Regions from separate parts of the Streptomyces sp. NPDC057543 genome, predicted to be linked through region 2. Evidence: riboswitches for the same ligand, from Rfam matches in the RefSeq annotation. Region 2 holds a riboswitch; each other region holds the start of a gene.
What was found. Region 2 has a riboswitch for cyclic di-AMP ahead of ACFU8Q_RS08700 (C40 family peptidase). Riboswitches for the same ligand answer to the same signal wherever they lie in the genome.
Positions count from the first base shown of each region.

Region 1: it holds a riboswitch for cyclic di-AMP, as region 2 does, so the genes downstream of both, ACFU8Q_RS25015 (NlpC/P60 family protein) here and ACFU8Q_RS08700 (C40 family peptidase) in region 2, are expected to answer to the same signal.
Region 3: it holds a riboswitch for cyclic di-AMP, as region 2 does, so the genes downstream of both, ACFU8Q_RS09285 (M23 family metallopeptidase) here and ACFU8Q_RS08700 (C40 family peptidase) in region 2, are expected to answer to the same signal.
Region 4: it holds a riboswitch for cyclic di-AMP, as region 2 does, so the genes downstream of both, ACFU8Q_RS02735 (M23 family metallopeptidase) here and ACFU8Q_RS08700 (C40 family peptidase) in region 2, are expected to answer to the same signal.

Region 1 is NZ_JBHVFF010000162.1:12,282-19,673, forward strand. It holds gene ACFU8Q_RS25000 (esterase/lipase family protein) at 336-1,229, shown strand; gene ACFU8Q_RS25005 (M23 family metallopeptidase) at 1,564-3,072, shown strand; gene pcrA (DNA helicase PcrA) at 3,149-5,593, opposite strand; cyclic di-AMP (ydaO/yuaA leader) riboswitch at 5,874-6,038, shown strand; gene ACFU8Q_RS25015 (NlpC/P60 family protein) at 6,037-7,206, shown strand.
Region 2 is NZ_JBHVFF010000033.1:15,681-23,072, reverse strand. It holds gene ACFU8Q_RS08735 (adenosylmethionine--8-amino-7-oxononanoate transaminase) at 1-529, opposite strand, end outside; gene bioB (biotin synthase BioB) at 522-1,709, opposite strand; gene ACFU8Q_RS08725 (8-amino-7-oxononanoate synthase) at 1,852-2,994, shown strand; gene ACFU8Q_RS08720 (DUF397 domain-containing protein) at 2,987-3,193, opposite strand; gene ACFU8Q_RS08715 (helix-turn-helix domain-containing protein) at 3,219-4,079, opposite strand; gene ACFU8Q_RS08710 (ATP-binding protein) at 4,296-4,727, shown strand; partial or broken gene ACFU8Q_RS08705 (LysE family translocator) at 5,224-5,334, shown strand; gene ACFU8Q_RS08700 (C40 family peptidase) at 5,342-5,815, opposite strand; cyclic di-AMP (ydaO/yuaA leader) riboswitch at 5,819-6,002, opposite strand; gene ACFU8Q_RS08695 (hypothetical protein) at 6,390-6,698, opposite strand; gene ACFU8Q_RS08690 (ATP-dependent Clp protease proteolytic subunit) at 6,706-7,341, opposite strand.
Region 3 is NZ_JBHVFF010000036.1:18,034-25,425, reverse strand. It holds gene ACFU8Q_RS09305 (hypothetical protein) at 82-303, shown strand; gene ACFU8Q_RS09300 (SPFH domain-containing protein) at 358-1,557, shown strand; tRNA gene ACFU8Q_RS09295 (tRNA-Met) at 1,694-1,767, shown strand; gene ACFU8Q_RS09290 (PP2C family protein-serine/threonine phosphatase) at 2,067-3,143, shown strand; cyclic di-AMP (ydaO/yuaA leader) riboswitch at 3,423-3,575, shown strand; gene ACFU8Q_RS09285 (M23 family metallopeptidase) at 3,587-4,804, shown strand; gene ACFU8Q_RS09280 (aldo/keto reductase) at 4,986-5,930, shown strand; gene ACFU8Q_RS09275 (PrsW family intramembrane metalloprotease) at 5,983-7,392, opposite strand, start outside.
Region 4 is NZ_JBHVFF010000007.1:48,636-56,027, forward strand. It holds gene ACFU8Q_RS02725 (M16 family metallopeptidase) at 1-1,161, shown strand, start outside; gene ACFU8Q_RS02730 (M16 family metallopeptidase) at 1,188-2,570, shown strand; cyclic di-AMP (ydaO/yuaA leader) riboswitch at 2,899-3,066, shown strand; gene ACFU8Q_RS02735 (M23 family metallopeptidase) at 3,079-3,870, shown strand; gene ACFU8Q_RS02740 (GntR family transcriptional regulator) at 4,147-4,860, shown strand; gene ACFU8Q_RS02745 (HPr family phosphocarrier protein) at 5,015-5,296, opposite strand; gene ACFU8Q_RS02750 (GNAT family N-acetyltransferase) at 5,470-7,392, shown strand, end outside.

The DNA of each region.
Region 1 (7,392 bases), on a different contig from region 2:
GGGAAATCACACGTGGGACATGTTCACCGAGCGCCGTTCCCCTCGATGCGGCACACCTGCCGTGCGGGATCGGCCGCCAGGTGAGCCGTTACGAGGTCGCCGTATCACCGCGCCGTCAGCCGCGCGGCACGGTGGTACGGACCGCCGGACCCGTCGGCATCGGGTCCGACGGCCGGTGGTTCACGGGTCACCACCGGTCGCCACCGGCGAGCAGGGGCCCGCCCATCGGGACCAAAGCCCGGCCGGGCCGACCGCCCGCGCCTCCGCAACGGCACCCCACGAGGGCATACGGGGACCGGAGCCGCCTCCCCGCTTGCCGAAGCAGGAGGTCGGCCATGCAGGTCCTGCCTTTCCCACCGCCACTGCTGCGCCGGCCGTGTCCGTACCGCACCCGGCTGTCATCCGCACTGCTCAAGGCCACCGTGCTCGAACTGGTGGTTCTCACCGGGCACGTACTCCTGTACCCCACCGGCATCGCCGGGGAGCGACGATGCACACCACGCCCGGCCGGACCACCCACCGGCACCGCGCCCGCCCGGACGCCCGTTCTCCCCGCCGAGGGCAGCGAGAGGCCGCCCGTCGTGCTCCTGCACGGTTTCATCGACAACCGTTCGGTCTTCGTCCTGCTCCGCCGCTCGCTCGCCCGGCACGGCTGGCGCCATCTGGAGTCGCTCAACTACTCGCCGCTGACCTGCGACATCCGTACGGCGGCCGAGCTGCTCGGGCGGCACATCGAGGAGATCTGCGCCCGCACCGGACACCATGAGGTCGACATCGTCGGGCACAGCCTCGGCGGCCTGATCGCCCGCTACTACGTACAGCGGCTGGGCGGTGACCAGCGGGTCCGCACCCTGGTCACGCTCGGCACACCGCACGGGGGCACGGCCGTCGCCCCGCTGGCCAGCGCTCACCCCATCGTGCGCCAGATGCGTACGGGCTCCACGCCGATCGAGGAGCTGCGCAGGCCGGCGCCCGGCTGCCGCACCCGGTTCGTGAGCTTCTGGAGCGAACTGGACCGGGTGATCGTCCCCGCCGAGGCGGCGTGCATCGACCATCCGGATCTCAACGCCCTGAACATACGCGTCGGCGGCATCGGCCATCTCGCGCTCCCGGTCCACCCGACTGTCGCCACCGCGGTCCGGCGGGTGCTGGAATCCGGCGAATCGACGACCGAAACCGTAGGAACTTCCGGAGCCGAGGGAGATTCCGAGGCCGGAGGGGCCGCCTGAGCCGGAGTGGTGCCGCCGCTTCACCCACCGGTCAGGTTCTGGCGGGGCCGCGCCGACGGCCGGGACGCCGCTCGAACTTCGATGGCACAGCCACCCCGCCGACCGCCGCCGCACCACATGAATAGAACGGATTTCGAACATAGAGCCAAGGCTCTGTAGACAGTCCGTCGAAAGGCGGCCGATTGCCCGTTTCCTGAGTCGCCCGAACCTGTCGAAGATTGTCGACGTCGCGTACCGCCGGGTACAGTCGCGGCCACTGCTCCCCCTGGGATTCGGAACTTCCCCCACCGGACCCCAGCACACAGGTCCTGCTGCCGAGGCGAGAGAGAAGTTGGTGAACGACCAGCACCCCCACGCCGGGTTCGCCGGATACGACAGCCAAGCCCCCGGCAGCTTCGACAGCGATCCACTCTTCGGCTCCCTCCCCGGTCACTACGACGGCGCGTACGACAGCGGCTACGACACCCAGCAGGCCGGACACAGCGGCCGGTACGACTCCACGCAGTGGGACACGGGCGCGCACCCGACCACCTCGTACGACGCCTACGCCCCGTACGCAGCACAGTCCGAGCAGCAGCAGTACGCCGCAGGCCCGATGTACGACACCACCACCTGGGCCCCCACCGCCACCTTCGCCGGCGTTCCGGCACAGGGTGGCACCCCGGACGCCACGGGGCAGTGGGAGACCAACGGCTGGCACCAGACCGGCCAGTGGGCGACGACCAGCACGGCCGTCTACGACACCGGCGCGTACGACGCCACCGCCTGGAACACCGGCGCCACGCCCGAGCACGAAGAGCAAACCGCGCAAACCGCACAGGTGTTGCACGAGGCACCAGCGGCACACGAGCCGCACGAGGTGTACGACGCACACCTGCCGTACGACCCGTACGAGGCCCATCGCACCGCCGAGTTCAGCCTCCCGGAGACGGACTTCGACACCGACGGGCACGAAGCCACCGCCGAAGCCGCCGAAGCCGGCGAAGTCTCCGAAGCCGTCGGCGACGACAAGACCGCCGCCGCGACCTACGACACTGCCGACGCTCCCCTCGATGCCCACCGCCCCCTCGGCCGCCCCGCCGCGCGCGGCGCCGGCAGCCGCAGTCGGCGGCGTTCTCCCGCGAAGCGTTCCGCGCTCCTCACCGTCGCCGTTCCCTCCGCCTGCGTGATGAGCGTGGCCGGTATCGCCGCGGCCTCCGTCGGCGGGCTGGGCAGCGAGGACAAGAAGGACGACAACACGACCACGATGGCGGCCGCCGACCCCGGCTCGGTCAAGGCGGTCGCCGCCAACAACAAGATGGACACCCAGCTCGCCAACCTCAGAGCCAACGCCGAGAACTTCGGCGACCGCGTCAGCCGTACCCAGGAGCGCATCGATCTGAGGGAGCGGCAGGCCGCCGAGAAGAAGAAGCGGGAGGAAGAGGCCGCCCGCAAGGAGGCGTTGCGCCCCAAGTACGTCGTGCCCGTCGCGCAGCACGGCCTCAGCGCGTACTTCGGGCAGGCGGGCGTCAACTGGATGTCCGTGCACACGGGCATCGACTTCCCCGTCTCGTACGGCACCCCCGTGATGGCCGCGACCGACGGCACCGTACGCACCCAGTGGAACAGCGCCTACGGGAACATGGCCATCGTCACCATGGCCGACGGGACCGAGACCTGGTACTGCCACCTCAGCAGCACCAGGATCCGCTCGGGCACGGTCAAGGCCGGTGACGTCATCGCGTACTCCGGCAACTCCGGGAACTCGACCGGCCCGCACATGCACTTCGAGGTGCGGCCCGGTGGCGGTGCGGCGATAGACCCGCTCCCCTGGCTCCGCAGCCACGGCGTCGACCCGACCTGAGCCACCGCGCCCCACGCACCCGACGGCGGCCGGAGCTACAGCCCCGACCGCCTACGCGTCCGCCCTTCTGCCGGGCCTACAACTTCTCGACCGGCGCGTACCGCAGCAGCAGCTTCTTCGGCCGCTCGTCGCCGAAGTCGACCGTCGCCTTCGCCTGGTCACCGAAGCCCTCGACGGCCGTCACCGTGCCGAGCCCGAACTGGTCGTGCGTGACCCGGTCCCCGACGGCCAGCGTGATCGTCGGCTTGTCCGAGGTTCGCCGGGTCGCGAAGCCCGAGGGGCCGGAGCGCGAACGGGACGACGACAGCGACGAGGTGATCCCCGACGTCGGTCCGGCCGGGGCCGCCATGGGCCCGGTCCGCTTCCACTCCAGGTGCTGGTCCGGGATCTCCTCCAGGAACCGCGACGGCGGGTTGTACGAGGGCTGCCCCCACGCACTTCGCATCGCCGCCCGGGTCAGATAGAGCCGCTCGCGGGCCCGCGTGATGCCTACGTACGCGAGCCGCCGCTCCTCCTCCAACTCCTTGACCTGGCCGAGCGCCCGCATGTGCGGGAAGACGCCGTCCTCCATGCCGGTCAGGAAGACCACCGGGAACTCGAGGCCCTTCGCGGTGTGCAGCGTCATCAGCGTGATGACGCCGGAGCCGTCCTCGTCCTCGTCGGGGATCTGGTCGGAGTCGGCGACGAGCGCGACCCTCTCCAGGAACTCGGCGAGGGTGCCCGCGCCTTCCTCGCCGGCTTCTCCCCGCTCCTGCTCGAATTCGAGGGCGACGGCGGCGAGTTCCTGAAGGTTCTCGATGCGGGTCTCGTCCTGCGGGTCGGTGGACGCCTGGAGCTCGGCGAGATAGCCGGTCCGCTCCAGGACGGCCTCCAGGACCACCGCCGGGCCCGCGCCGGACTCGACGATCGTGCGCAGCTCCTCCATCAGCGTGTTGAACCGCTTGACGGCATTGGCCGACCGGGCGGCCATGCCGTACGCCTCGTCGACCCGGCGCAGCGCCTGCGGGAAGGTGATCTTCTCGCGCATCGACAGCGCGTCGATCATCGCCTCGGCGCGGTCGCCGATGCCGCGTTTGGGCACGTTGAGGATGCGGCGCAGCGGGACGGTGTCCTCGGGGTTGGCGAGGACCCGGAGGTAGGCCAGGACGTCCCGGACCTCCTTGCGCTCGTAGAAGCGCACGCCGCCGACGACCTTGTAGGGCAGGCCGACGCGGATGAAGATCTCCTCGAAGACCCGGGACTGCGCGTTCGTACGGTAGAAGACCGCGACGTCGCCGGCCTTGGCGTCGCCCGCGTCGGTCAGCCGGTCGATCTCTTCGGCGACGAACTGCGCCTCGTCGTGCTCGGTGTCGGCGACATAGCCGGTGATGCGGGCGCCGGTGCCGGCGTTCGTCCAGAGGTTCTTGGGGCGGCGGCTCTCGTTGCGTTCGATGACGGCGTTGGCGGCGGACAGGATCGTCTGCGTGGAGCGGTAGTTCTGCTCCAGCAGGATCGTGGTCGCGTCCGGGTAGTCCTCCTCGAACTGGAGGATGTTGCGGATGGTCGCGCCGCGGAAGGCGTAGATCGACTGGTCCGCGTCACCGACGACGCACAGCTCGGCGGGGGCATCGGCCTCACCGGCGGGGCCGACCAGCTCGCGTACGAGGGTGTACTGGGCGTGGTTGGTGTCCTGGTACTCGTCGACGAGGACGTGCCGGAAGCGGCGGCGGTAGTGCTCGGCGACGTCGGGGAACGCCTGGAGCAGGTGGACCGTCGTCATGATGATGTCGTCGAAGTCCAGCGCGTTGGCCTCGCGCAGCCGGGACTGGTACATCGCGTAGGCCTGGGCGAGGGTCTTCTCGAAGCCGTCGGCGGCCTGGCCGGCGAAGGTCTCCTCGTCGATCAGCTCGTTCTTCAGGTTGGAGACCTTGGCCGTGAACGACTTCGGCGGGAAGCGCTTCGGGTCGAGGTCGAGATCGCGGCAGACCAGGGCCATCAGCCGCTTGGAGTCGGCGGCGTCGTAGATCGAGAACGATGACGTGAAGCCGAGCTTCTTCGACTCGCGGCGCAGGATGCGTACGCACGCGCTGTGGAAGGTCATGACCCACATGGCGTTGGCGCGCGGTCCGACGAGCTGCTCGACGCGCTCCTTCATCTCGCCCGCGGCCTTGTTGGTGAAGGTGATCGCCAGGATCTGGCCGGGGTGCACCCCGCGCTCGGCGAGAAGGTGGGCGATCCGGTGCGTCAGCACCCGCGTCTTGCCGGAGCCCGCCCCGGCGACGATGAGCAGCGGGGAGCCCGCGTGGACCACGGCGGCGCGCTGCTCGGTGTTCAGTCCGTCGAGGAGCGCCGCGGGGTCGATGACGGGGCGGTGCGCGCCGTCGCGGTAGTACGCCTCCCTGGGCGGCGGGGGCCCGTCGAATACGCCCGCGAAGAGGTCCTCCGGCACCGCTTCGGGTGCGGAGTCCTCGGGGGGCGGCGGGGGCTCTTCCTCCGAGTGCTGGAGGCCGGCCAGGAAGCTGTCGTCAAAGAGGCTGCTCATCGCTTGTCGAGTCTAGGCCGCCGCACCGACACACGACGGCCGCATGCCGAACCGGACCCGGACCGCATGGCCGGACCCACCGCCCAGCCGGGCACACAAAGAGAGCGGACACCCACTCGCGGTGAGGGATTCCGGTCCCCCGTCCACACCTGCCGCCCCACTTCGCCGAGGTCACGAAGATGTATCGGGCATATCGAACATCAACCTTCACAGCAGCACCAGGGGTTGGCTAGCGTGCTCGTCCGGGCGGCCCGTACTCCCTGAGGCGAACCACGCCGAGCGGGCGCCCACGCCGAATCCGGGCTGCCCTCGCGGGAGTTCGGAACCGGGGACCCACACGCAGTACCGGGGTGAATCGGTCCTTGTCCCCACGCGGGCCGTAGGGCAGCCTTCCGTTCCGCCCGAACCCGACAGCTAACCCGGTAGGCGGTCCACGGAAGGAGATGCCGGCCTTGGCGTCGCATCGCAAACCGCGCACCCGGGTGCGCACCACCACACCGGCCGTCGGGCTCACGACGGCGGCACTGGCGTCCGTGACCCTGCTCTCCACGCAGAGCGCGATGGCCGCCCCCGCTCCGAAAGCCGGCATCGAGGACGTCCAGAAGAAGGTCGACGACCTCTACCGGCAGGCGGGCACCGCGACCCAGCAGTACAACCAGGCGAAGGAAGCAGCCGCCACCCAGCGCACCAAGGTCGACGACCTGCTGGACGATGCCGCCAAGCGCGCCGACCAGCTCAACGAGGCCCGCAGGACGCTCGGCACGTACGCGGCCGCTCAGTACCGCAGCGGCACCATCGCACCGAGCGCGACCTTCTTCCTGGCCGACGACCCGCAGTCGTATTTCGACCAGAACCAGCTGATGGACCGGATGACCAGCCGGCAGCAGAAGGCGGTCACGGACTTCCGTACGCAGCAGACCAAGGCGGCGAAGAAGCGTGCCGAGGCGGTGCAGAGCCTGGAGACGCTGACCACGACGCAGACCACGCTGCGCACCAGCAAGCAGGACGTCCAGAAGAAGCTGGGCGAAGCGCGCGCGTTGCTGTCGAAGCTGACCGCCGAGGAGAAGGCGCGGCTCGCGGAGCTGGAGCGGAAGAAGGAGGCGGAGGCCCGGCGCAAGGCGGAGGAACTGGCCAAGCGCCAGGCCGCCGCCAAGGCGGAGGCGGACCGCAAGGCCGCGGAGGCCGCGAAGGCCGCGGATTCCGGCGGCGGTACGGGCACCGGCACCGGCACCGGAACGGGCACCGGCTCGGACAGCAGCGCCACCACCAAGGCGGAGAAGGTCCTCGCCTTCGCCCGCGCCCAGATCGGCAAGCCGTACGTCTGGGGCGCGACGGGCCCGTCCTCGTACGACTGCTCCGGGCTCACCCAGGCGGCGTGGAAGGCCGCGGGCGTCGACATCCCGCGCACCACCTGGGACCAGGTGAAAATTGGCACCCGGGTCACGACGGCGGACCTGCGCCCGGGCGACCTCGTCTTCTTCTACGACGACGTCAGCCACGTCGGCATCTACAAGGGCGACGGGATGATGATCCACGCGCCGAAGCCGGGGGCGAATGTGCGCGAGGAGTCGATCTACTACATGCCGATCTACGGCAGCGTGCGGCCGGCGTAGCGGTTCGCACGGGCGTCGGCCGGGGCGCGGGCCGGCATCGGCCGGGGTGCGTGCCCGCTCGCGCCCCGGTCGGCCCGCAGCCCGTCCGACTCAGGACCCGGGTCCTGCTCAGGCCACGGTTCTCAGGACGGACAGCGGCCTCAGCTCTCCGACCTCGGGGCCTCGGCGCCTCGGCCTCAGCTCTCA
Region 2 (7,392 bases):
CCGACCACAGCTCGTGCATGCCACCCTCGGGGTCGCACACCGACATCGGCTGCCAGGTGTCCCCGTGGTAGCCGCCGCGCCAGGTCAGCAGCCGCTGCTTGGCCGGCCGGCCGGCCGAGCGCCAGTACTGCAGACACATCTTCACCGCGACCTCGACCGACACCGAACCCGAGTCGGCGAGGAAGACATGCCGCAGCGGCTCCGGGGTGATCTCGACCAGCCGGGTGGCCAGCCGCACGGCGGGCTCGTGGGTGAGCCCGCCGAACATCACATGGCTCATCCGGTCCAGCTGGCCGCGCGCCGCCTCGTTGAGCACCGGGTGGTTGTAGCCGTGCACCGCCGACCACCACGACGACATGCCGTCGACCAGCTCCTGCTGCCCGTGGGCCGGTTCGGCGAGCCGGAGCCGTACCCCGGACGCGGACTCCACGACCAGCGGTTCCTGACGTCCCGGCATGGGGCCGTACGGATGCCAGACGTGGGCACGGTCCAGGGACCGCAGCTCGGCAGGGGCGAGGGACTCAGGCATTGGGAGCGAGATCCGTGCCCGCACCGCGACGGCGCACCGCCACCAGATCCGTGCGCGCTGCCGGGACGTCGCCGGGATCGGCCACGGCATCCCCGGGCGCGTCGCCGCACGGCGCGCACCCGGCGTCCTGCGAACCGCATCCGGCGTCGCGCGAACCGCAGCCGCCACCCGCCGGCGCACGGTGTGCGGGCAGCGTCGTCGTCTCCGCTCCCTCCACCTCGAAACCGGCGTCCGCGATCATGTCCAGATCCGCCTGCCCCGCCTGCCCCTCACTGGTCAGGTAGTCGCCCAGGAAGATCGAGTTGACCAGGTGCAGGGCGAGGGGCTGCATCGAGCGCAGATGCACCTCGCGTCCGCCCGCGAGCCGGACCTCCACATCCGGGCACACGAACCTGACCATCGCCAGAATGCGCAGGCACCGCTGCGGGGTGAGGTTCCACTCCTTGGCCAGCGGGGTTCCCTCGAACGGGATCAGGAAGTTCACCGGCACCGAGTCCGGGTCCAGCTCCCGCAGCGAGAAGACGACATCGACCAGATCGTCGTCGCTCTCGCCCATCCCGGCGATCAGCCCGGAGCACGCCGAGAGCCCGGCGGCCTGCGCCTGCTGTACGGTCTCCACCCGGTCCGCGTAGGTGTGGGTGGTGGTGATGTCCCCGTACGTCCCCTCGGACGTGTTGAGGTTGTGGTTGTACGCGTCGGCGCCCGCCGAACGCAGTCGGTCGGCCTGTCCGTCGGAGAGCAGACCGAGACAGGCGCACACCTCGACGCCCTCGTGTCGCTCCTTGATCGCCTCGATGGTCTGCGACACCCGGTCGACATCACGGTCCGTCGGTCCGCGGCCGCTCGCCACCAGACACACCCGCTTGGCGCCACCCGCCACCCCGGCCGCGGCGGCCTTCGACGCCTCATCCGGTTTCAGCCAGGTGTACTTGAGGATCTCGGCCTTCGAGCCGAGCCGCTGCGAGCAGTACGAGCAGTCCTCGGGGCAGAGCCCGGACTTGAGATTGACCAGGTAGTTCAGTTTCACGCGCCGCCCGAACCACTGACGGCGCACCCTTCCGGCCGCGGCCACCACGTCGAGCAGATCGTCGTCCGAGGTCGCCAGTACGGCGAGTGCTTCTTCGCGGGTCGGCAGCTCGCGCCGCAGCCCCTTGTCCACCAGCGTGTTCAGGAGGTCCATGACGTTGATCCTGGCCTACGGGACGGCCCGCAGCCAAGGAGGAACCGGACAACGGAGCCCGCCGATGGTGTGTGTATTGCCACACCATGACCTGCTGCGCCCCCGGCTAGGCTCTGTGAGCTGCCTACAAAAGGGACCGCTCATGTCCTTCGCACCGTTCGACTGGATCGACGGCGAGGCGCGCCGCCGCGCGGACGCCGGACTTGTCCGTACGCTCCGCCCCCGGCCCGCCGAACCAGTACTCCTGGACCTCGCGAGCAACGACTATCTGGGCCTGACCCGGCACCCCGAGGTCACCGCTGCCGCCGCCGAGGCCGCACGCCGGTGGGGCGCGGGCGCGACCGGATCGCGGCTCGTCACCGGCTCCACCGCCCTGCACACCGAACTCGAACACGAACTGGCCGAATTCTGCGGGTTCGAGGCGGCCCTGGTCCTGTCATCGGGGTACGCGGCCAATCTCGCTGCCCTTACCGCGCTCACCGGCCGCGGCTCGCTGATCGTCTCCGACGCGGGCAACCACGCCTCGATCGTGGACGGTTGCCGGCTCTCCCGGGCCGAGACCGCCGTCGTGCCGCACGCCGACCCCGACGCTGTGCGCAAGGCACTGCAGACGCACGACGGCCGTGCGTTGGCAGTCACCGACTCGGTCTTCTCGGTCGACGGCGACGCCGCGCCGCTGCCCGAACTGGCCGACGCCTGCCGGACGGAGGGCGCCGCACTGCTCGTCGACGACGCGCACGGTCTGGGTGTGCTGGGGGAGGGCGGCCGGGGTGCGCTCGCCGCCGCCGGTCTCGCGGGCGGCGACGGAATCGTCACCACGCTCACCCTCTCCAAGTCCTTGGGCAGCCAGGGCGGAGCGGTCCTCGGTCCGGCCCGGGTCATCGAACACCTGGTCAACACGGCCCGGACCTTCATCTTCGACACGGGTCTCGCGCCGGCCGCTGCGGGCGCCGCGCTGGGCAGCCTGCGGCTGCTCGGCCGCGAGCCGGAGCGCGCCGAACGAGTCCGAGGCGTCGCCACCGCGCTGTACGAGCGGCTGACCGCCGCCGGCCTGACCGCCGTGCGCCCCGATGCCGCCGTGGTCTCGGTACGGGCGCCCTCGGCGGACGCGGCGGTGCGCTGGGCGGCCAACTGCCGTACCGCCGGAATCGCGGTGGGATGTTTTCGGCCCCCGTCGGTGCCGGACGGCGTCTCCCGGCTGCGGCTGACCGCGCGCGCCGATCTGACCGAGGAACAGATCGCCGGGGCGGTGGCGATCATGCGACGGACCGCTCCCGTCAGCTGACCTGACCCCGGTGCAGGCCGGAGACGAAAGAGGTCCAGGCCGCCGCGGAGAACCGCAGCGGTGGCCTGGACACGTCCTTGGAGTCCCGCACGGCGAGCCGTCCGTCATCGAACGGCGCGGCCTCCACGCAGTTGTTCATCCCCGTGCTGCGGCTGCTGCGCCGCCACCGTAACGAATGCTGTGCGAAGCAATCCGACATGACGCCCCCCTCGGGCGGTCCGGGGTCACTGATCGTCGCGGTCGATCGCGACGATGAGGTCCAACGAGTGCTGCGGCGACAGCGCGTGCGCCTGCATCGTGCGGAAGGCCGAGCTGTACGCCTCAAGGTCTTCTTTCCGCTCCAGATAGAGGCTACTCGTCAAATGGTCGAGAACTACCACGTCCAGATCAGAAGTGTTCGGAAATGAGAAGATAACGAAAGGCCCGGTGAGACCGGCATATTCACCCACCGAGAACGGGAGCAACTGAAGCTGAACGTGGGGAAGTTGAGCCACTCGGGTCAGATGACGCAGCTGGTTTCTCATCACCCGGCGCCCGCCGACCCGGCGCCGCAGTACCGCCTCGTCGAGCACCGCGCTCAGTCGCAGTGGCGGATCGGTCCGCAGCACCCCCTGCCGGGCGAGCCGCACCTCCACCAGGGAGTCCAGCTGGCCGGCGGGTAACCCGTCCAGCGACGCCCGGGTCACCGCACGGGCGTAGTCCGCCGTCTGCAGAAGCCCGGGCACCACCGACGTCTCCAGGGTCCGCGCGGTCCGCGCCTGGGACTCCAGACTGATGAAGTCGCGGTACTGGGGCGGAATCAGACCGCGATACGCATGCCACCAGCCGGTGCCGCCACCGCCCGCCGAACCCGCCAGTCCCTCCAGGAGCGTCCGCAGTCGTGGGTCGTCCACGCCGTACGCGTCCAGCAGCAGTGCCACATCGGCCGGCCGCACTCCACTGGCACCGGTCTCGATCCGGCTCACCTTCGACTGGTGCCAGCCGAGCATCCGCCCGGCGTCCCGGCTGGTCAGTCCCGACGCCAGACGCAGACTCCGCAACTCCTCCCCGAGCTTGCGGCGTCGTACCACAGGACCATGCCGCATCTGCGGCCTCCCTCCCTTTTCCGCTCCTCTTTCTGCCGAGCGGACAGTGTGACGCCCGCATACGGTTTTGCGTGGCAGGGTTCACCGCATTGAGCGACAGATATATGCATATCTTGGTGGATCGCCGCCGGAGGGGGCAGCATCAGTGGCAATCTGGCGCGAAGCACAGCCGGGACCGATCGCGAGTCGGTCCGGGTGGGAAAGGGACGGCTCGCCATGGCAGACCACCAAGAAGCAAGCGTCACTCTGCCGAGCGAGCCGGTCTCGGTCGCGGCGGCCCGGAGATACGTGGACCGGGTGCTCACCGAATGGGGACTCGCCACCGACACGGAGTTCGCCGACGGCATCCGGCTCATCGTCTCGGAACTCGCGACCAACGCCGTCCAGCACACCTTCGGACAGTCGCCCACCTTCACCGTGGACCTGAGGCTGGAGCGGGAGGAACAACTGCAGTTGGGGGTGACGGACAGCCACCCGCGTCGGCCCCGGCGGCTGCCGGCCGCCGTTCAGCAGGACAACGGACGGGGCATGGTGATCATCCGCTCCCTGGCCAAGGAGTGGGGAGGCCGGCTCACCGTCACCCCCACCGCCGACGGCGGCAAGACGGTCTGGATCGCGCTCCCGTGGAGCATCCCCGTACAGAACTGAGCGGCCGCCCGATCCACCCCGTTCCCCTGGCAGGCCGACGGCCACGGCTCGCTCGCCGACCGAACCTCCGGGGCAGCGCGCCGGATTGACGGATCGATCCTTGTCCAGTGGCAGTTGGAGACCCATGGTGACCGAAGTCGTGCTGTTTCATCATGCCCAGCGCCTGCCCCCGGGGGTGACCGCCTTTGCCGACGAACCGCGCGGCGACGGGTTCACCGTGCGTACGCCCGACCTGTACGACGGCCACACCTCCGACACCCTGGAGGCGGGACGGGCGTATGCGGAAAAGATCGGCGTCGAGGACGTACTCGATTCGCGGCACGCGGGCGGTGGCCGACTCACCGGCCGAGCTGATCCGCATCGGATTCTCCCCCGGCGTGCTGCCGGCGCAGACGCGGCCCGGCATACGCGGTGCCGTACTCGTCCACTCGTGCGTGCCGAGATCCTTCTTCGGAACGTGGCCATCGTAGGTACCGGCCCATATGCACGCCATGCGATGGGCCGGTGGCTGCGCCGGCCGCGTACCGCCCGCGCCATCGAGGGCGGCAGTGGCGCGGCGCTCGCCGCGTTGGGGCCGGCGTTGGTGTCGGGCCCCCTGCTCCGCTGAGACCGCGTCAACGGACCCGACCGTAATAGACGTGTTTCGTCCAGATCTTCTCCAGCCGGACCACCGCACCGGTCCTCGGCGAGTGCCAGATCTTGCCGTGACCGGCGTAGATCCCCACGTGGTAGACGCTGCGGCCGTAGTGGAAGAAGACCAGATCGCCGCGTTGCCTGTGTGAGGCCGGGATGTGGCGGGTCTTGTTGTACTGCTGCTGGGCCGTGCGGGGGAGCTTCTTGCCGGCCTTCTTGAACGAATAGGCCGTCAGCCCCGAGCAGTCGAAGAGGTTGGGGCCGGTGGCCCCCCATCTGTACGGCGATCCCTTCTTGGACGCGGCGACCTTGAGCGCCTTCATGGAGAGAGTCGCCGCCTGGGCCTCCGTCGCGGCGCCCGGGGCGAGCATGGTGCCACCGACGGCGGCCAGAGTCAGAACCGAGGCCGTACCGGCCCGGGCGAGCAGAGACGGGACATGAACCTGCGCAGTCATGCGCAACCCTTCGTCAGCCGCCTGTGAAGGATGACCTGTCGGGTTCGGGCTGGCGAAGTTGCCCGGCCGCGCTCGGCGGCTTCACCCCGAGGGCCGACCGGTGATCCGGTCGACCCGTTGTGCTCGGGTCCTCCACTCCTGCCGATCCACTTCTGTCGACCAGACATCCGGACGGCGGCAGGACTCGGCGTCCGCCCGGACCGCCCCGTCGCTGTGGCGGGGGCTTGTCGTCCCAGGGATCTTGACGCACCGACTGCCGGATTTCAGAGGATAAGCGATGAATTGTGAGGTCCCTCACGCCTGGCCCGTTCGGGTGGAGCCGAAGATTCCGTGAGCGCTGACGGTTACTCGGACTGGTCCCCGTACCAGCGGTGGAATCACAGATTCCGCCCATTTCTCACCTGGGGAACGCAAGTGGAGAAATCCCTCGCAAGAGGGACTTTCTACGCCGAAAGAGCTAGGAATTTTGATGTGACCACCGGGCGTGTCGCGAAGGGGAGTTGGACGCCTCCTGTCGGGGGTGGGTGCGGGGGAAGCCGGCTGGTCCCGGCCGGCCTGGCGGCGAATCGGTTGATCAACTCGTCGGAGCGGGGGGTACGGTGACGCGTCCGGCCCGCCGTTCCCCGTCCAGCACCCGCAGCGCCCGGGCGAGGGTGATGGCGTGGAGCTGCGCCTCGCCGCGCTCGTGCATCAACGCGAGGGCGTCCCGCAGCGCGCCCGCCCGTGAGGCCAGTGCCTGTGCGGCCCGCAGTGCGGAGTAGGTGTCGCCGCCGTGGGCCGGATTGATCCGGCCCAACTGGTCGAGGACTTCGAGATAGCGGTCGATGAACTCGCCCTCGGCGCGCGTCAGTGCGGGCAGTGGTGGCAACTCGGGTGGCCGCATCAGGCGTTCACCGTGCGTCGTGCGGCGGGAGCGACGACTTCCGGTTCTCCATGATGTGGTCCACCAGGCCGTACGCCTTGGCGCCGGGGGCGTCGAGGATGAGATCGCGCTCGATGTCGGTGGCGATCTGCTCGGCGTCGCGGCCGGTATGGCGGGCCAGCAGAGTGGTGAGCATCTCGCGGACCCGTTCCAACTCCCGTGCCTCGATCTCCAGATCGGACGGCTGGCCCTGTACCGGTTCGGTGAGCGCGGGCTGCTGTACGACGACCCGCGCCCCGGGCAGTGCGTGCCGCCTGCCGGGAGCGCCCGCCGCGAGCAGTACCGACGCGCAGGAACCTGCCTGGCCGAGGCAGTAGGTCTCCACCTCGCAGGTGAGGTACTCCATCGTGTCGTAGATCGCCGACATGGCCCCGAACGAGCCGCCGGGGGAGTTGATGTAGAGGGAGATGGGCCGGTCCGGGGCGGCGTGTTCCAGATACATGAACTGGGCGACCAGGTCATTGGCCGCGGTGTCGTCGACCGGGGTGCCGAGGAAGACGATCCGTTCGGCGAGCAACTTGGAGTACGGGTCGAGGGTGCGGGTCCCGTTGGTCGTGCGCTCGGTGAACTCGGGCAGCACATAGCGGGCGGCAGGACGGAACAGCATGAACGATGCCTCTCCTCCGGGATCTGTACGAGATGCGCGTGAGCGGGC
Region 3 (7,392 bases), on a different contig from region 2:
GCCTCGTGTTCATGAAGCGGCGTGAGAAGCGGCGTGAGCGGCGGTGTGAGCAGGCGTACGCATGGACGCTCGCGAGGGCGCATGCACACGACAGATGAGTCCGCCCGGAGCCCGGTCGGGGCGATCGGCCGCGTCACTGTGCCGATTCCGCCCGATGGCCCGGGCGAAGTGCTGGTGGCCGTACGGGGTGGGTCGGAGGCCTACACCGCATGGTCGGCGACGTCGATCGACAGGGACGTGCGCGTCGTTGTCGTCGACTCGGTCTCGGCGCGCAGTGTGATCGTGGAACGCCTGCCGCCCTGAGCCGAAGCAGCGGTTCCCCCACGTCGAGCAGAGACGCACGGCAGGAGTCTTCCGATGTTCTTCTGGCACGTTCCCGCCCCCAACGAGGCGATGCTCATATCCGGTTCCAAGGGGCAGACGCTGGACACCCAGTTCCGGATCGTCACGGGGCACGGCAGTTTCGTGCTCCCGGTGAAACAGAAGGCGCGCATGCTCTCCCTGGCGCTGCGCGAGGCGGAGATCACCGAGGACTGCGTGACGCAGCAGGGCATCCGCCTCAACGTCCGGGCCGTCGCCGTCTTCAAGGTCGGCGACGATGCCGTGTCCATCGCCAACGCGGCGCGCCGCTTCCTGACCGAGCAGGAGCAGATGGAGGAGCTCGTCGGCCGGATCTTCGCGGGCCACCTGCGTTCCATCGTCGGCGGACTGACCGTGGAGCAGATCATCCGCGAGCGCAACCGGGTCTCCCAGGAGGTCATCGCGGGCAGCCACGGTGAGATGGAGAAGCTCGGCATCGTGGTGGACGCCCTCCAGATCCAGGAGATCGACGACGCCACCGGCTACATCAACAACCTCGCCGCCCCGCACGCCGCCGCGGTCGCCAGCCAGGCCCGGATCGCCGAGGCCAAGGCCGACCAGGAGGCCAGCCAGCGCGAGCAGCAGGCCGCCGCGCTCAAGGCGGAGTACGAACGTGACACCGCGATCAAGCGGGCCGGTTTCCTCGCCGAGACCGAGCAGTACAACGCCCGCGCAGCGCAGGCCGGACCGCTCGCCCAGGCCAAGGCTTCACATGAGGTCATCGAGGAGCAGACCGCGCTGGCCGAGCGGCAGGCCGCGCTCGCCGCGCAACGGCTCGAAGGGGAGGTGCGGCGCCCGGCGGACGCCGAGGCGTACCGGCAGCGCACCCTCGCGGAGGCGGCTCGGGACCGGGTGAAGTTCGAGGCCGACGGCAACGCGTACGCCGAGCGGACCATCGCCCAAGCGCAGGCCGACGCCAACAGCGCGCGCGCCGGTTCGCTGCGCGACGGCAACCAGGAGCTCATCGCGGCCAACCGCATCGTCGAGAACCTGCCCGCCCTGGCCGACGCGGCCGCCCGAGGCATGTCGGGCGCGGACCTGACCGTTCTGAACGGTACCGACGGCGTCAATGAGATGGCGGCGGGCGTGGTCGGCCAGGGGCTGGCGATTCTCCGCTCCCTCCAGCGCGCTGCGAATCCGATGAAGCCCCCGGCGGTCGACGGGAAGGCCGCTCCCCGTATCACCGAGACGAATTGAGGCGGCGGGGCGCATGGCCGGAGTACTGAGCGAGTGCCGAGCGGTCGGTGATTCGCTCGGCGGCTCAGCGATTCGTTCGGTGATTCGCTCAGTGGTCATGAGCCCGCCGCGCATGCCGTACAGTTGTATTCACCGACGCGGGGTGGAGCAGCTCGGTAGCTCGCTGGGCTCATAACCCAGAGGTCGCAGGTTCAAATCCTGTCCCCGCTACTGAAGGATCAGGCCCGGCACGCATGCAGCGTGCCGGGCCTGATTCGTTCCAGCCATAGACCCCCGAAGGAGCAGGTCCGGGCGGTGTGTGGGCTGTGCCACGTACGTACCCCCATTGGCCGACGAGGAGTCGCCGCGCGACTCCGCTCCGGCGAGCCTGGGGGTGGGGCGCGGTACCGTCCGCAGCCGCGCGCGTACCGGGCAGGAGACCACTGGTGTGGAAGCGGCTGAAGGGGCGCGGCAGACACGTCGAGGACGGCACCCGTACCCGGCGGTTCGTCCGCGCGCTGCCCGCCATCATGATCCTCGGCGGGCTGGTGTTCGACTTCCTCACCCCGCCGACCTTCACCGCCATTCCGCTGTTCGTGGCGGCGCCGCTGATCGCCGCGCCGTTCTTCTCGCTGTCCAGGACCATCTGCACCGGAATCGCCTCGATGCTGGCCGTCGTCGCGCTGCGGCTGTACAGCCACACGCTGCCGAACATCGTGCCGCTGATCGAGCTGCTCACCCTGGCCACCGTCTCGGTCCTCGCGGTCGTGATCAACGGGGTCGTGCGGCGCAGCAATGAGCGGCTGGCGTCCGCGCGGGTCATCGCGGAGACCGCCATGCGGGCGGTGCTGCCGAAGCCGTCCGACCGGATCGGCGGGCTGCACGTGGCGGCGCGGTACGAGGCGGCGCAGGCCGACGAGTTCGTCGGCGGTGACCTGTTCGCCGTGACGGACTCCCCGTACGGGGTGCGGTTGGTGGTCGGGGACGTACGGGGGAAGGGGCTCGACGCCGTGGAGTCGGTGGCGGTGATCATCGGGGCGTTCCGGGAGGCGGCCGAGCAGGAGCGTTCGCTGGAGGGCGTGGCGCAGCGGCTGGAGCGGGCGCTGGCGCGGGAGGGGACGCGGCGGGGCGGGCTCGACGCGGTCGAGGGCTTCATCACCGCCGTGCTGGCCGAGATCCCGGCGGGGCTGTCCCGGGTGCGGATCGTCAACCGCGGCCACCCCGAGCCGATCCTGCTGCACCCGGACGGGGCGCTGGAGGTACTGGGGCCGACGGTGCCCGCGCTGCCGCTCGGGATGGACCTGGGGGCCTGGCCCGACCGGTCGGACGAGTGGGATCTGCCGGCGGGGACGACCCTGCTCCTGTACACGGACGGGCTCTCCGAGGCGCGGAACGCCGACGGGGTCTTCTACGACCCGGCGGCCAGACTGCGCGGGAGGATCTTCCCGGGGCCCGAGGAGCTGCTGTCCGCGCTGGCCGACGACGTACGGCTGCACACGGGCGGTGAGACGACCGACGACATGGCGCTGCTCGCGGTCGTACGTCCCGCGGAGGGGCAGCCGGACCGGCGCAGGACCGTGAAGATCGTCGGCCTCGAAGGGGTGTGACGGGTGGGGCGGGGGCTTCGCGCGAGCCGCACGCGGCCTTGGACCGGGATGCCACCGTACGTAACCGAAGCGCGTCGCTCCGCATAACATTTGACGCAACGTCAGAAACCGGGTAGTGGCTGAGGGTCGATCAACTCGTCCCATTCCGCCCGGTTGTGCACCGTAAAGTCCAGGCCAAAGGCGTGAACGATCAGTGGGAACAGCTTGGAATCAGGCCCCGGTGTCTATTAACGTTCGATAACGCAGCGCGGTCGTCCCAGCCGTCGTCAGTGGCGGCACCGTGCGCGAGCGCCGAATTCCGCAAGGGAACCGGGGAACCACCTACATGGGGTGAATCGGACACCTGTGTCTCGTGAGAGGCAGAGGGGCCCGTAGGAGACCTTCCTGCTCCGAACCCGTCAGCTAACCCGGTAGGCGAGAAGGAAGGAAAGGAGTGCGCCCCCGTGGCGTCCAACAAGCCTGCCCCCGAGGCCCCCTCTCGGTTCAACCCCGACTTCGGTTCCGACTTCGTCGCTGACTTCGGATCCGGTTCCAACTCCGGCTTCGCTTCCGACTCCGGCTTCGGCACCGACTTCGGTTCCGGCCCCGACTACGGGACCGGTGGGACGGGAACGGCGTACAGCACCGAGCCGGGCGGTGACTTCGGTGGCGAATTCCGCGCCGACGGCAACGGTGGGCCGGAACGCGGCTGGGACGAGTGGAACCCCACCGAGGAGTCCGTCCGCCCCGTACGCGGCAAGCACCGCGTCGCCAAGCAGCGCAACGGTCTTGCCCGTAGCTCCACGGTGCTCGGGGTCGGCGTCATCGCGGCGGTCGGTGCGGGCGGCATGGCCACCGCGCAGAGCAAGCCGCCGGTCTCCATCTCCCTTCCCGATTCCATCGCGAACAACCTCCCCGACGCCAAGTCCCTTCCGGGCGTGGGTTCTCTGTTCTCCGGGGAGTCCGAAGCCGACAAGGCCGCTGTCGCCGCCGCTGCCGCACCGCTCACCACCGCCGGCCTCACCACCACCGAGGCCGAGCAGGGCACGGCGGACGCGGGCGAGGCGCTCCGCGCGCGCATCCTCCAACAGGCGGAGCAGCAGCAGGACGCCGCCGACGCCGAGGCCAAGGCGGCCCAGGAGAAGGAGGCCGCGGAGAAGGCCGCCGCCGAGGCCAAGAAGCAGCAGGACGCGGCCGAGGCCAAGGCCGCCGCCGAAAAGAAGAAGGCGGAGGAAGAGGCCAAGAAGAAGGCCGAGGCCCTGCGGCTCGCCAAGCTCGCCGCCAGCTACGCCATCCCGACCTCCTCGTACACGATCACCTCGACCTTCGGCGAAGCCGGCTCGATGTGGTCCTCCGGCTACCACACCGGCCTCGACTTCGCGGCGCCGACGGGTACGCCGATCAAGGCCATACACGGCGGCATCATCAAGTCGGCCGGCTGGTCCGGTTCGTACGGCTACCGCACGGTGCTGGAGCTCGACGACGGTACGGAGCTGTGGTTCTGCCATCAGTCCTCGATCGGCGTGAGCGTCGGCCAGAAGGTCACCACCGGTGAGACCATCGGCCGGGTCGGCGCGACCGGCAACGTGACGGGCCCGCACCTCCACCTGGAGGTCCACACCCCCTCCGGTACGGGCATCGACCCGATGGCCTGGCTGCGCGGCAAGGGCCTCAACCCCTGATCCGCAGTCCGCTCTCCCGGTCCTTCCGGTCCGCGTGATCCGAGCGATCCGCGTGGTCCGAGCAGTCCGGGTGATCCGGTGAACCGGCCGCTGAACTCCGGCAGTCCTGACGCTCACCCCCCGACGTCAGGGCTGCCGGTCCGTCGGAATAGCGGGCGTGCCGGAATCCGTTGATCCGTTTATGACTTCTCTTCGTAAGCTGGGCCCTTCCGACCTCCAGGTCTTCCCGCTCGCCCTCGGCGGCAACGTCTTCGGCTGGACCGCCGACGAGGCGCAGTCGTTCACCGTGCTGGACGCTTACGCCGCGGCGGGCGGCAACTTCATCGACACCGCCGACTCCTACTCCGCCTGGGTCCCGGGCAACGAGGGCGGCGAGTCGGAGACCGTCATCGGAAAGTGGCTCGCGGCCCGCTCCAACCGTTCCGACATCGTCGTCGCCACCAAGGTCGGCGCCCACCCCTCGTACAAGGGGCTCTCCGCCACGAACATCAAGGCCGCGGCCGAGGAGTCGTTGCGCCGACTCGGCACCGACCACATCGATCTGTACTACACGCACTTCGATGACGAGACCGTCCCGGTCGAGGAGATCATCACCGCCCTCGACGAACTCGTGAAGGAGGGCAAGGTCCGGGAGATCGCCGCCTCCAACATCAGCCCCGAGCGGCTCCAGGCGTCCCTGGACTTCTCGGAGCGCGAGGGGCTGGCCCGGTACGTCGCCCTTCAGCCGCACTACAACCTGGTCTCGCGGGACACGTACGAGGGCGCGCTCCAGGACACGGCCGCCCGGGCCGGGCTCGCCGCCGTCCCGTACTTCGCCCTGGCCTCCGGCTTCCTCACCGGCAAGTACCGTCCGGGGGCTTCGGTGGAGAGTGCCCGTGCCGAGAAGGCCGGTGAGTACCTGGCGTCGGAGCGGGGGCAGCAGGTCCTGGCCGCACTCGACAAGGTCGCCAAGGAGCACGACGCCGAGGTCGCGACCGTCGCCCTGGCCTGGCTCGCGTCCCGGCCGACGGTCGCCGCGCCGATCGCCTCGGCCCGTACGGTCGAGCAGCTGCCCGCGCTGCTGGCCGTCGCCGACCTCCGGCTGACCGAGCAGGAACTGGCGGAGCTCACCGAGGCGTCCGCCTGACGGACGCGGTGTGCCGGAGTCCCCGGTGCTGAACCGGCCCGTCCGGGTCCGGCTACCGCGGCGGTAGCCGGTACGGATTGTGACCCCTGTCGTACGGCTGGTACAGCGGTGGAATCCCCGGGGCCTGGGACATGTACGGGGGACGCAGGCGACCCGTCGCCTGCGCGGCGTACGTCAGGGCGGGGGCGGCCACGTCCCTGCGTTGCCAGAGGTGGTGCAGCAGCTCCAGCTCGCGTTCGGCGAAGTCCGGGCCCGCTGCCCCGCGGCGGGCCTGCAGGCGCAGCGAGGCCAGTGAGGTCGCGAACGATTCGTACTCGGCGACGGTGCGGGCGGCAGCCCTGCCGTGGGCCTTGGCCTGTGCTGTGGCATGGGCCCTGACCTGCGCAGCGGGCCCGTGCCTCGGGGTATGCGCCGGTGTGTATGCGGGCGCGTATCCCGGTCCGGGGCCTGGCCCTGGCGCGTATCCGGGGCCGTGCGTCGGCCTGTATCCAGGCCCGTATCCGGGGCCGTACGTCGGCCCGTGCCCCGGGCCGTACGGCGGTGGCCAGGATGCCGGTCCGTGCGGGCTGCTCCAGCTTCCCCCGGCCGCGGCGGCGTGTCGTTGGCGTGCCGCGTCGCGGGCCATGCCGCGGGCCCGCATCGAGGAGAGGGCGAGCGGTTCGGCCGGGGTCAGCCAGCCGGCCGCCGCATAGGCGGGCAGCTCGGCGGAGAGCGTACGCAGCTCCCGCTGGCGCGACCAGATCGCCAGCCAGGTGACCAGGCCGAAGACCGGGACCATGAACACCCCGTACACGGCGTAGAAGCCGTACGGGCCGAAGGACGCCGACCCGTTCCACAGGGCGTGCATGCCCATGGCGAGGACGAGACCGAGCAGTGGCAGCGCGACGCGGCGGAACCGGCGGCGCCGCGCACTGACCGCGGCGAGCCCGAAGCCGATGCCGGTCAGCACCGTGAAGAGCGGATGCGCGAACGGCGACATCACCGCTCGTACGAAGAACGTCGCGGCGGTCACCGAGACGACGCCCGAGGTACCGATCTGCTGGTCCTCACCGAAGGCGTTGCCCAGGTACAGGATGTTCTCGGTGAACGCGAAGCCGCTCGCGGTGAAGCCGGCGACGACGATGCCGTCGACGATCCCGTGGAACTCCCGTTTTCGGAACAGGAAGATGAGCAGGACGGCCGCGGCCTTGGCGCTCTCCTCGATGACCGGTGCTATGACCGTGGCTCCGAGGGTGTCGGCGTTCGACGGGTCGGCGGTGGCCGTGGCTATCCAGCGGGTCGCGAACGAATTGGCCAGGATCGCGACGAGGGCGGCCGCGAACGCGCCCCAGGCGAAGGCGAACAGCAGATTCCGCCACGGTGCCGGTTCGACCCGGTCCAGCCAGCGGAACGCCGCCATGAGGAGCGGGACGGGCAGCACGGCGAGCCCCAGCCCGACGAGAAATCCCTCGGTGCCCGTCTG
Region 4 (7,392 bases), on a different contig from region 2:
GTGAAGGGGAACGGACACTTCGAGCTGGTGCAGGGGGCCGGCGGTTCGCTCAACGGGACCACCAGCTTCGAGCGCACCAACTACTTCGAGACGATGCCCACGCACCAGTTGGAGCTGGCCCTGTGGCTCGAGGCGGACCGGATGGGCTCGCTGCTCTCCGCGCTCGACGACGAGTCCATGGAGAACCAGCGCGACGTCGTCAAGAACGAGCGCCGCCAGCGCTACGACAACGTCCCCTACGGCACGGCGTTCGAGAGGCTGACGGCCCTGGCCTACCCCGAGGGCCACCCGTACCACCACACGCCGATCGGCTCGATGGCGGACCTGGATGCCGCGACCCTGGAAGACGCGCGCACCTTCTTCCGTACGTATTACGCGCCCAACAACGCGGTGCTCTCGGTCGTCGGAGACATCGACCCCGAGCAGACGCTCGCCTGGATCGAGAAGTACTTCGGCTCCATCCCGTCCCACGACGGCAAGCAGCCGCCCCGGGACGGCACGCTCCCCGAGATCATCGGCGAGCAGCTGCGTGAAGAGGTGCACGAGGAGGTCCCGGCACGGGCGCTGATGGCCGCCTACCGGCTGCCGCACGACGGCACCCGCGAGTGCGACGCGGCGGACCTCGCGCTCACCGTGCTCGGCGGAGGCGAGTCGTCGCGGCTGCACAACCGCCTGGTCCGCCGTGACCGTACGGCCGTGGCGGCCGGGTTCGGGCTGCTGCGGCTGGCCGGTGCGCCTTCCCTCGGCTGGCTGGACGTCAAGACGTCCGGCGGCGTCGAGGTGCCGCAGATCGAGGCCGCGGTCGACGAGGAGCTCGCCCGGTTCGCCGCCGAGGGCCCCACGCCCGAGGAAATGGAACGTGCGCAGGCCCAGTTGGAACGAGAGTGGCTGGACCGGCTCGGTACGGTGGCGGGCCGCGCCGACGAACTCTGCCGGTTCACCGTGCTGTTCGACGACCCGCAGCTCGCCCTGACCGCCGTACAGCGGGTGCTCGATGTCACCGCCGAAGAGGTCCAGGCGGTCGCCAAGGCCCAGTTGCGCCCCGACAACCGGGCGGTGCTGGTCTACGAACCGGTCGAATCGGCGGAGCCCGCGGAATCACCGGACACCGATGAGACCGAAGCCGACGACACCGACGCGCACGAAGGAGCGGACAAGTGACTGACGCTGCCGCGACTGGAGTTTCGATGCAGTTCCACCCGCAGCCGGCCCCTGGCGTCGCCCGCCCGTGGGCCTTCCCCGCACCGGAACGCGGCGCCCTGCCCAACGGCCTCACGGTGCTGCGCTGCCACCGCCCCGGCCAGCAGGTCGTGGCGGTCGAGATCTTCCTCGACGCCCCGCTGGACGCCGAGCCCGAGGGCCTCGACGGCGTGGCCACGATCATGGCGCGGGCCCTGTCCGAGGGTACCGACAAGCACACGGCCGAGGAGTTCGCCGCCGAGCTGGAGCGCTGCGGCGCCACTCTCGACGCGCATGCCGACCACCCCGGCATCCGGGTCTCCCTGGAGGTCCCGGCCTCCCGGCTGGCCAAGGCGCTCGCGCTGGTCGCCGAGGCGCTGCGGGCACCCGCTTTCGCCGACAGCGAGGTGGAGCGGCTGGTACGCAACCGGCTCGACGAGATCCCGCACGAGCAGGCCAACCCGGCCCGGCGCGCTGCCAAGCAGCTCTCCAAGGAGCTCTTCCCGGCCGCGGCGCGTATGTCGCGCCCGCGCCAGGGCACCGAGGAGACGGTGGAGCGGATCGACTCGTCGGCCGTGCGTGCCTTCTTCGACGCCCATGTCAGGCCGTCCACGGCAACCGTCGTGGTCGTCGGTGACCTCACCGGCATCGACCTGGACGCCCTGCTCGCCGACACCCTCGGCGACTGGTCGGGCGACACCGCCGAGCCCCGTCCCGCCCCGCCGATCACCGCCGACGACAGCGGCCGGGTGGTGATCGTCGACCGTCCGGGCGCGGTGCAGACGCAGCTGCTGATCGGCCGGATCGGCCCCGACCGGCACGACAGCGTATGGCCGGCCCAGGTGCTCGGCACGTACTGCCTGGGCGGCACGCTCACGTCCCGGCTGGACCGAGTGCTGCGCGAGGAGAAGGGCTACACGTACGGCGTGCGGGCCTTCGCCCAGGTGCTGCGGTCGTCGGCCCCGGATTCCGCCTCGGGGGCGACCGGTGCCGCGATGCTCGCCATCAGCGGATCCGTCGACACGGAGTCCACCGGACCGGCGCTGAAGGACCTGTGGACGGTCCTGCGGACCCTGGCCGCCGAGGGGCTGACCGATGAGGAGCGCGAGACGGCCGTGCAGAACCTCGTGGGTGTCGCACCACTGAAGTTCGAGACGGCGGCCTCCGTCGCCGGCACCCTCGCCGACCAGGTCGAGCAGCACCTCCCGGACGACTACCAGGCACACCTGTACGCCCGGCTCGCGGAGACCGGCACGGTCGAGGCGACTGCGGCAGTGGTCAACGCCTTCCCGGGCGACCGGCTGGTCACGGTCCTCGTCGGTGACGCGGCGCAGATCGAGGAGCCGGTCCGGGCCCTGGACATCGGAGAGGTGTCGGTGGTGGCCGGCTGACAGGCGTACCTGTCGCGGACGCGGGAGGCGGCCTCGCAGGCCGGCAGAACCATCGCCCGCGACAGTTCGCTTGTGACGGTTCACCTCTGACCGTCCAACGGTCACCCGGTCCACAGTCCCGTCGTGTGTCCACATAAAGGGACAAGAGGAAGACCCCTGTGAGCGAGATCTCGCCGGGGTCTTCCTTTTTGTCCGTTCTGGCGGCGAGGTTGCCTGTCTGCCCTGTGGGATGCGCTACAAAACGGCCTGTCCGTTTGGTGAATGAAAGTGACCCCGCTTAGCGTCGGCCGGGCTGTCCGTCACTCGTATGCCGCATCCGCGACGTACCGGACAGTCATCGCCGAGTCCCCGTCAGGCGCGAGCCTGGGGAGCCGGGGACCCACGAAGTCCCTGGGGTGAATCGGATGCCTGAGCCTCCCCGGGGCCGGGACATCCGTAGGAGACCTTCCTGCTCCGAACCCGTCAGCTAACCCGGTAGGCGAGAAGGAAGGAAAGGACCAGCCACTTCATGGCGTTCACCCGTGCCACCGGGAAGCATCGTGCCCCGAGCCGACTGACGCGCACGAGCGCGAAGATCGCCGGCGTCGCGGCCCTGGCCACCACCGGCGTCATCGGCGGAGCGGCCTCTCCGGCCCTCGCGGCGGACACCGGGGTCACCTCCGCCAGCGAGACGGGCCTGAACCAGGTCATCGCCATCGACAGTGCTCTCGCCGACCAGATAGCGGCCCAGGCCGCCGCACAGCAGCACCAGGCCGATGCCGCCGCGAAGGCGAAGGCGGAGGCCCAGCGAAAGGCCGAGGCCAAGAAGCGGGCCGAAGCCAAGAAGAAGGCGCAGGCCGAGGCGCGCGCGGAGAGGGCGCGTGCCGCCCGATCCGCCGAGCGCACCCGCCTGGGCGTCTTCCAGCTCCCGGTCGCCGGTTCGTACGTCACCACCGGCTACAAGTCCAGCGGCTCGCTCTGGTCGTCCGGCAGCCACTCGGGCATCGACTTCCACGCCGCGTCCGGCAGCTCCGTCGTCGCCGTCGGTGCCGGTACGGTCGTCGAGGCCGGCTGGGGCGGCGCGTACGGCAACAACATCGTGCTCCGGATGACGGACGGGACGTACACGCAGTACGGCCACCTCTCCTCGATCGGCGTCTCCGTCGGCCAGAGCGTCGGCGCCGGTCAGCAGATCGGCCTCTCCGGCTCGACCGGCAACTCCACCGGCCCGCACCTCCACTTCGAGGCCCGGACGACGCCGTCGTACGGCTCCGACATGGACCCCGTCGCGTACCTGCGCGCCCACGGCGTCAACGCCTGACCGGCGCCACCCGTCACACCCGCAGCACCTCTTCGAAGGCCCTGGCACACACCGGGGCCTTCGCTGTGCCCGGCCGTCGTCGTGCCCGACCTCCGTGCCCGGCCTCCGTGTTTGTCCGTGGAGCCCACCTGCAGTACCTGGCCGCCGAGTCGCCCCGTGGCCAAAAGATATTCATGAATTTCCGCCCGGCATCGGAAATTCGGCCTCATTGCAATAGAGTCGCAGAACAGGCGTCGGTCGGCCGCGTTTCACGGGGATTAAGGCGGAGGTTCGGACATGCGCATTCCCGCGCATTCGGTGTGCACGGCAATCCGTGACGACATCGTCTCCGGTGTCTTCGAACGCGGCGGACGGCTCACCGAGGAGTTGCTGGCGCGTCGATACGGGGTCTCCCGCGTCCCGGTACGGGAAGCGCTGCGCACCCTGGAGTCCGAGGGTTTCGTGGTCACCCGGCGGCACGCGGGTGCCTGCGTCGCCGAGCCCACCCAGCAGGAAGCCGCCGACCTGCTGGAGGTCCGGATGCTGCTGGAGCCGCTGGCCGCCGCGCGCGCCGCGCAGCGTCGCACCGAGGCGCATCTCAAGGTGCTGCGCGGTCTGGTCAGGCTCGGCCAGGAGCGGGCCAGGCGGGGCGAGGGGGAGGATCTGCGCCCGCTGGGTGGCTGGTTCCACGAGACGTTGGTGCAGGCCTCCGGCAGTCCCGGCCTGATCGCGCTGCTCACCCAGCTCCGGCACAAGATCGCCTGGATGTACGCGGTCGAACAGCCGGCCCGCCCGGCGGATTCCTGGGCCGAGCACGGAGCCGTCGTGGACGCGGTCGCGCGCGGTGACGCGGAACGGGCCAGGGCGCTGACCGCTCAGCACGCCGAACGGGCCGCGGCCGCGCACCGGCTGCGCCGCGTCGACCGGCCGGACCGCCGGCCCGCGGCCTCAAGCACCGGCCCGGTGAGGGCTTCGCAACATTCCGTAAACACCACGGGCATCCGGCATTAATGATTACGCCGTATACAAAGAGTTGTCATTCAGTGCGGCGCCCTTCGGGCTGTCCGAATTGTCGTCGCTCTTCATTTCTCACGAAGTTCCGCCCGGGAAATCGAAAGAGCCGCGGACCCCGTCAAGGGGGCGCGGCTATTTCGCGGGAAAAGGGTCAGACGGTCTCCGGCAGCTCGTCGAGCCCCTCGGCGACCAGCTTCGCCAGACGGTCCAGGGCGGCTTCCGAATCGTCGGCCTCGGATGCGAGCACGATCTCCTCGCCGCCGTGCGCGCCGAGACCGAGCACCGCGAGCATCGAGGCGGCGTTCACCGGATTGCCATCGGCCTTGGCGATCGTCACGGGGACGCCGGAGGCCGTGGCGGCACGGACGAAGATGGAAGCGGGGCGGGCGTGCAGGCCCTCTGCCCATCCGACGTTGACGCGGCGCTCAGCCATGGTTCTGCCCTTCAGGAATCAATGGTTGTCTAGACCAGTCTCTCACGCAGTGCGCGATGCTCCGGCCGACCCGCGGCAGGCCCGCAGCCCGTGCTGCAGCGCCGCTCGGCCCCCCTCAGACTGCCCCGGCCCCAGGACCTACGCGACCGCTGACGGAGCCGTAGTCTTTGCCCATGCAGCCCTCGTCGCAGCAGAGTCCGCATCACGCGTATCCCGACCACTGGGAAGCGGACGTGGTCCTCCGCGACGGCGGAACCGCGCGGATCCGGCCCATCACCACGGACGACGCCGAACGGCTGGTCAGCTTCTACGAGCAGGTCTCCGACGAGTCGAAGTACTACCGCTTCTTCGCTCCGTACCCCCGTCTGTCCGACAGGGACGTGCACCGCTTCACTCATCACGACTACGTCGACCGGGTGGGGCTCGCGGTCACGGTCGGCGGCGAGTTCATCGCGACCGTCCGCTACGACCGGATCGACGAGCGGGGCAGACCCGCCTCCGCACCCGCCGACGAGGCCGAGGTTGCCTTCCTCGTCCAGGACGCGCACCAGGGCAGGGGCGTGGCCTCGGCGCTCCTCGAACACATCGCCGCCGTCGCCCGCGAGCGCGGCATCCGCCGCTTTGCGGCCGAGGTGCTGCCCGCCAACACCAAGATGATCAAGGTGTTCCGGGATGCCGGATATACCCAGCAGCGCAGCTTCGAAGAGGGCTCCGTCCACCTCACCCTGGACCTCGAACCCACCGCCGAGTCCCTCGCCGTCCAGCGCGCGCGTGAGCAGCGGGCCGAGGCGCGTTCCGTACAACGGCTGCTCGCGCCCGGTTCCGTCGCCGTCATCGGCGCCGGCCGCACTCCCGGCGGGGTCGGCCGCACGGTTCTGCGCAATGTTCTCGGGGCCGGTTTCACCGGTCGTACGTACGCCGTGAACCGCTCCTTCGCCGCCGACCTGGGCACGATCGACGGGGTCCCCGCCCACCGTTCGATCGGCGAGATCGACGAACCGGTCGACCTGGCGGTCGTCGCCGTCCCCGCCGACCGCGTTCCCGAGGCCGTCGCCGACTGCGGCGAGCACGGTGTCCAGGGGCTGGTCGTCCTCTCCGCCGGATATGCCGAATGGGGTGCTGAGGGCAGGGAGCGGCAGCGTGAACTGGTCCGCCAGGCCCGCTCGTACGGGATGCGGATCATCGGACCGAACGCCTTCGGCGTCATCAACAACTCCGAGGCCGTCCGGCTGAACGCCTCCCTCGCCCCCGAGCCGCCCGCTCCCGGACGCATCGGCCTCTTCACCCAGTCCGGAGCGATCGGCATCGCACTGCTCTCCGGGCTCTACCGGCGCGGCGCCGGCCTCTCCACCTTCATCTCCGCGGGCAACCGCGCCGACATCTCGGGCAATGACTTCCTGCAGTACTGGTACGAGGACCCGGACACGGATGTCGCCCTGCTGTACCTCGAATCGCTCGGCAATCCCCGCAAGTTCACCCGCCTTGCCCGGCGCACCGCGGCCGTGAAGCCCGTGGTCGTCGTGAAGGGCGCCCGGCACAGCGGTTCCACCCCGCCCGGCCACGCGGTGCCGGTCAGCCGGATCCCGGACGCTACGGTCTCCGCGCTCATGCGGCAGGCGGGCGTGATCCGTGTCGACACGGTGACGGAGATGGTCGACGCGGGTCTCCTCCTCGCCGACCAGCCGCTCCCCGCGGGCCCACGGGTCGCGATCCTCGGCAACTCCGAGTCGCTCGGCCTGCTCACGTACGACGCCTGCCTGGCCGAGGGGCTCCGTCCGCGCCGGCCCCTCGACCTCACCACCGCCGCGACCCCGCAGGACTTCCGGGACGCCTTGGCCGAGGCCCTCGCCGACGAGGGCTGCGACTCCGTGATCGTGACGGCGATCCCGTGGGTGGGCGAGGACGGCGAGGCGGAACCGGGCGACGGAGAGGTACTGGCGACCGCCCTGCACGCGGCCGCGACCGCCGGTCCCGCCAAGCCGGTGGCCGTGGTCCACGTGGAGATCGGCGGCCTGGCCGAGGCTCTCGCCGCGGCCACCAGCACGGTCGCGCAGCCGCGCCCTTCGAAGCAGCCCTCCGCGTCCGCGGCGTCGCCG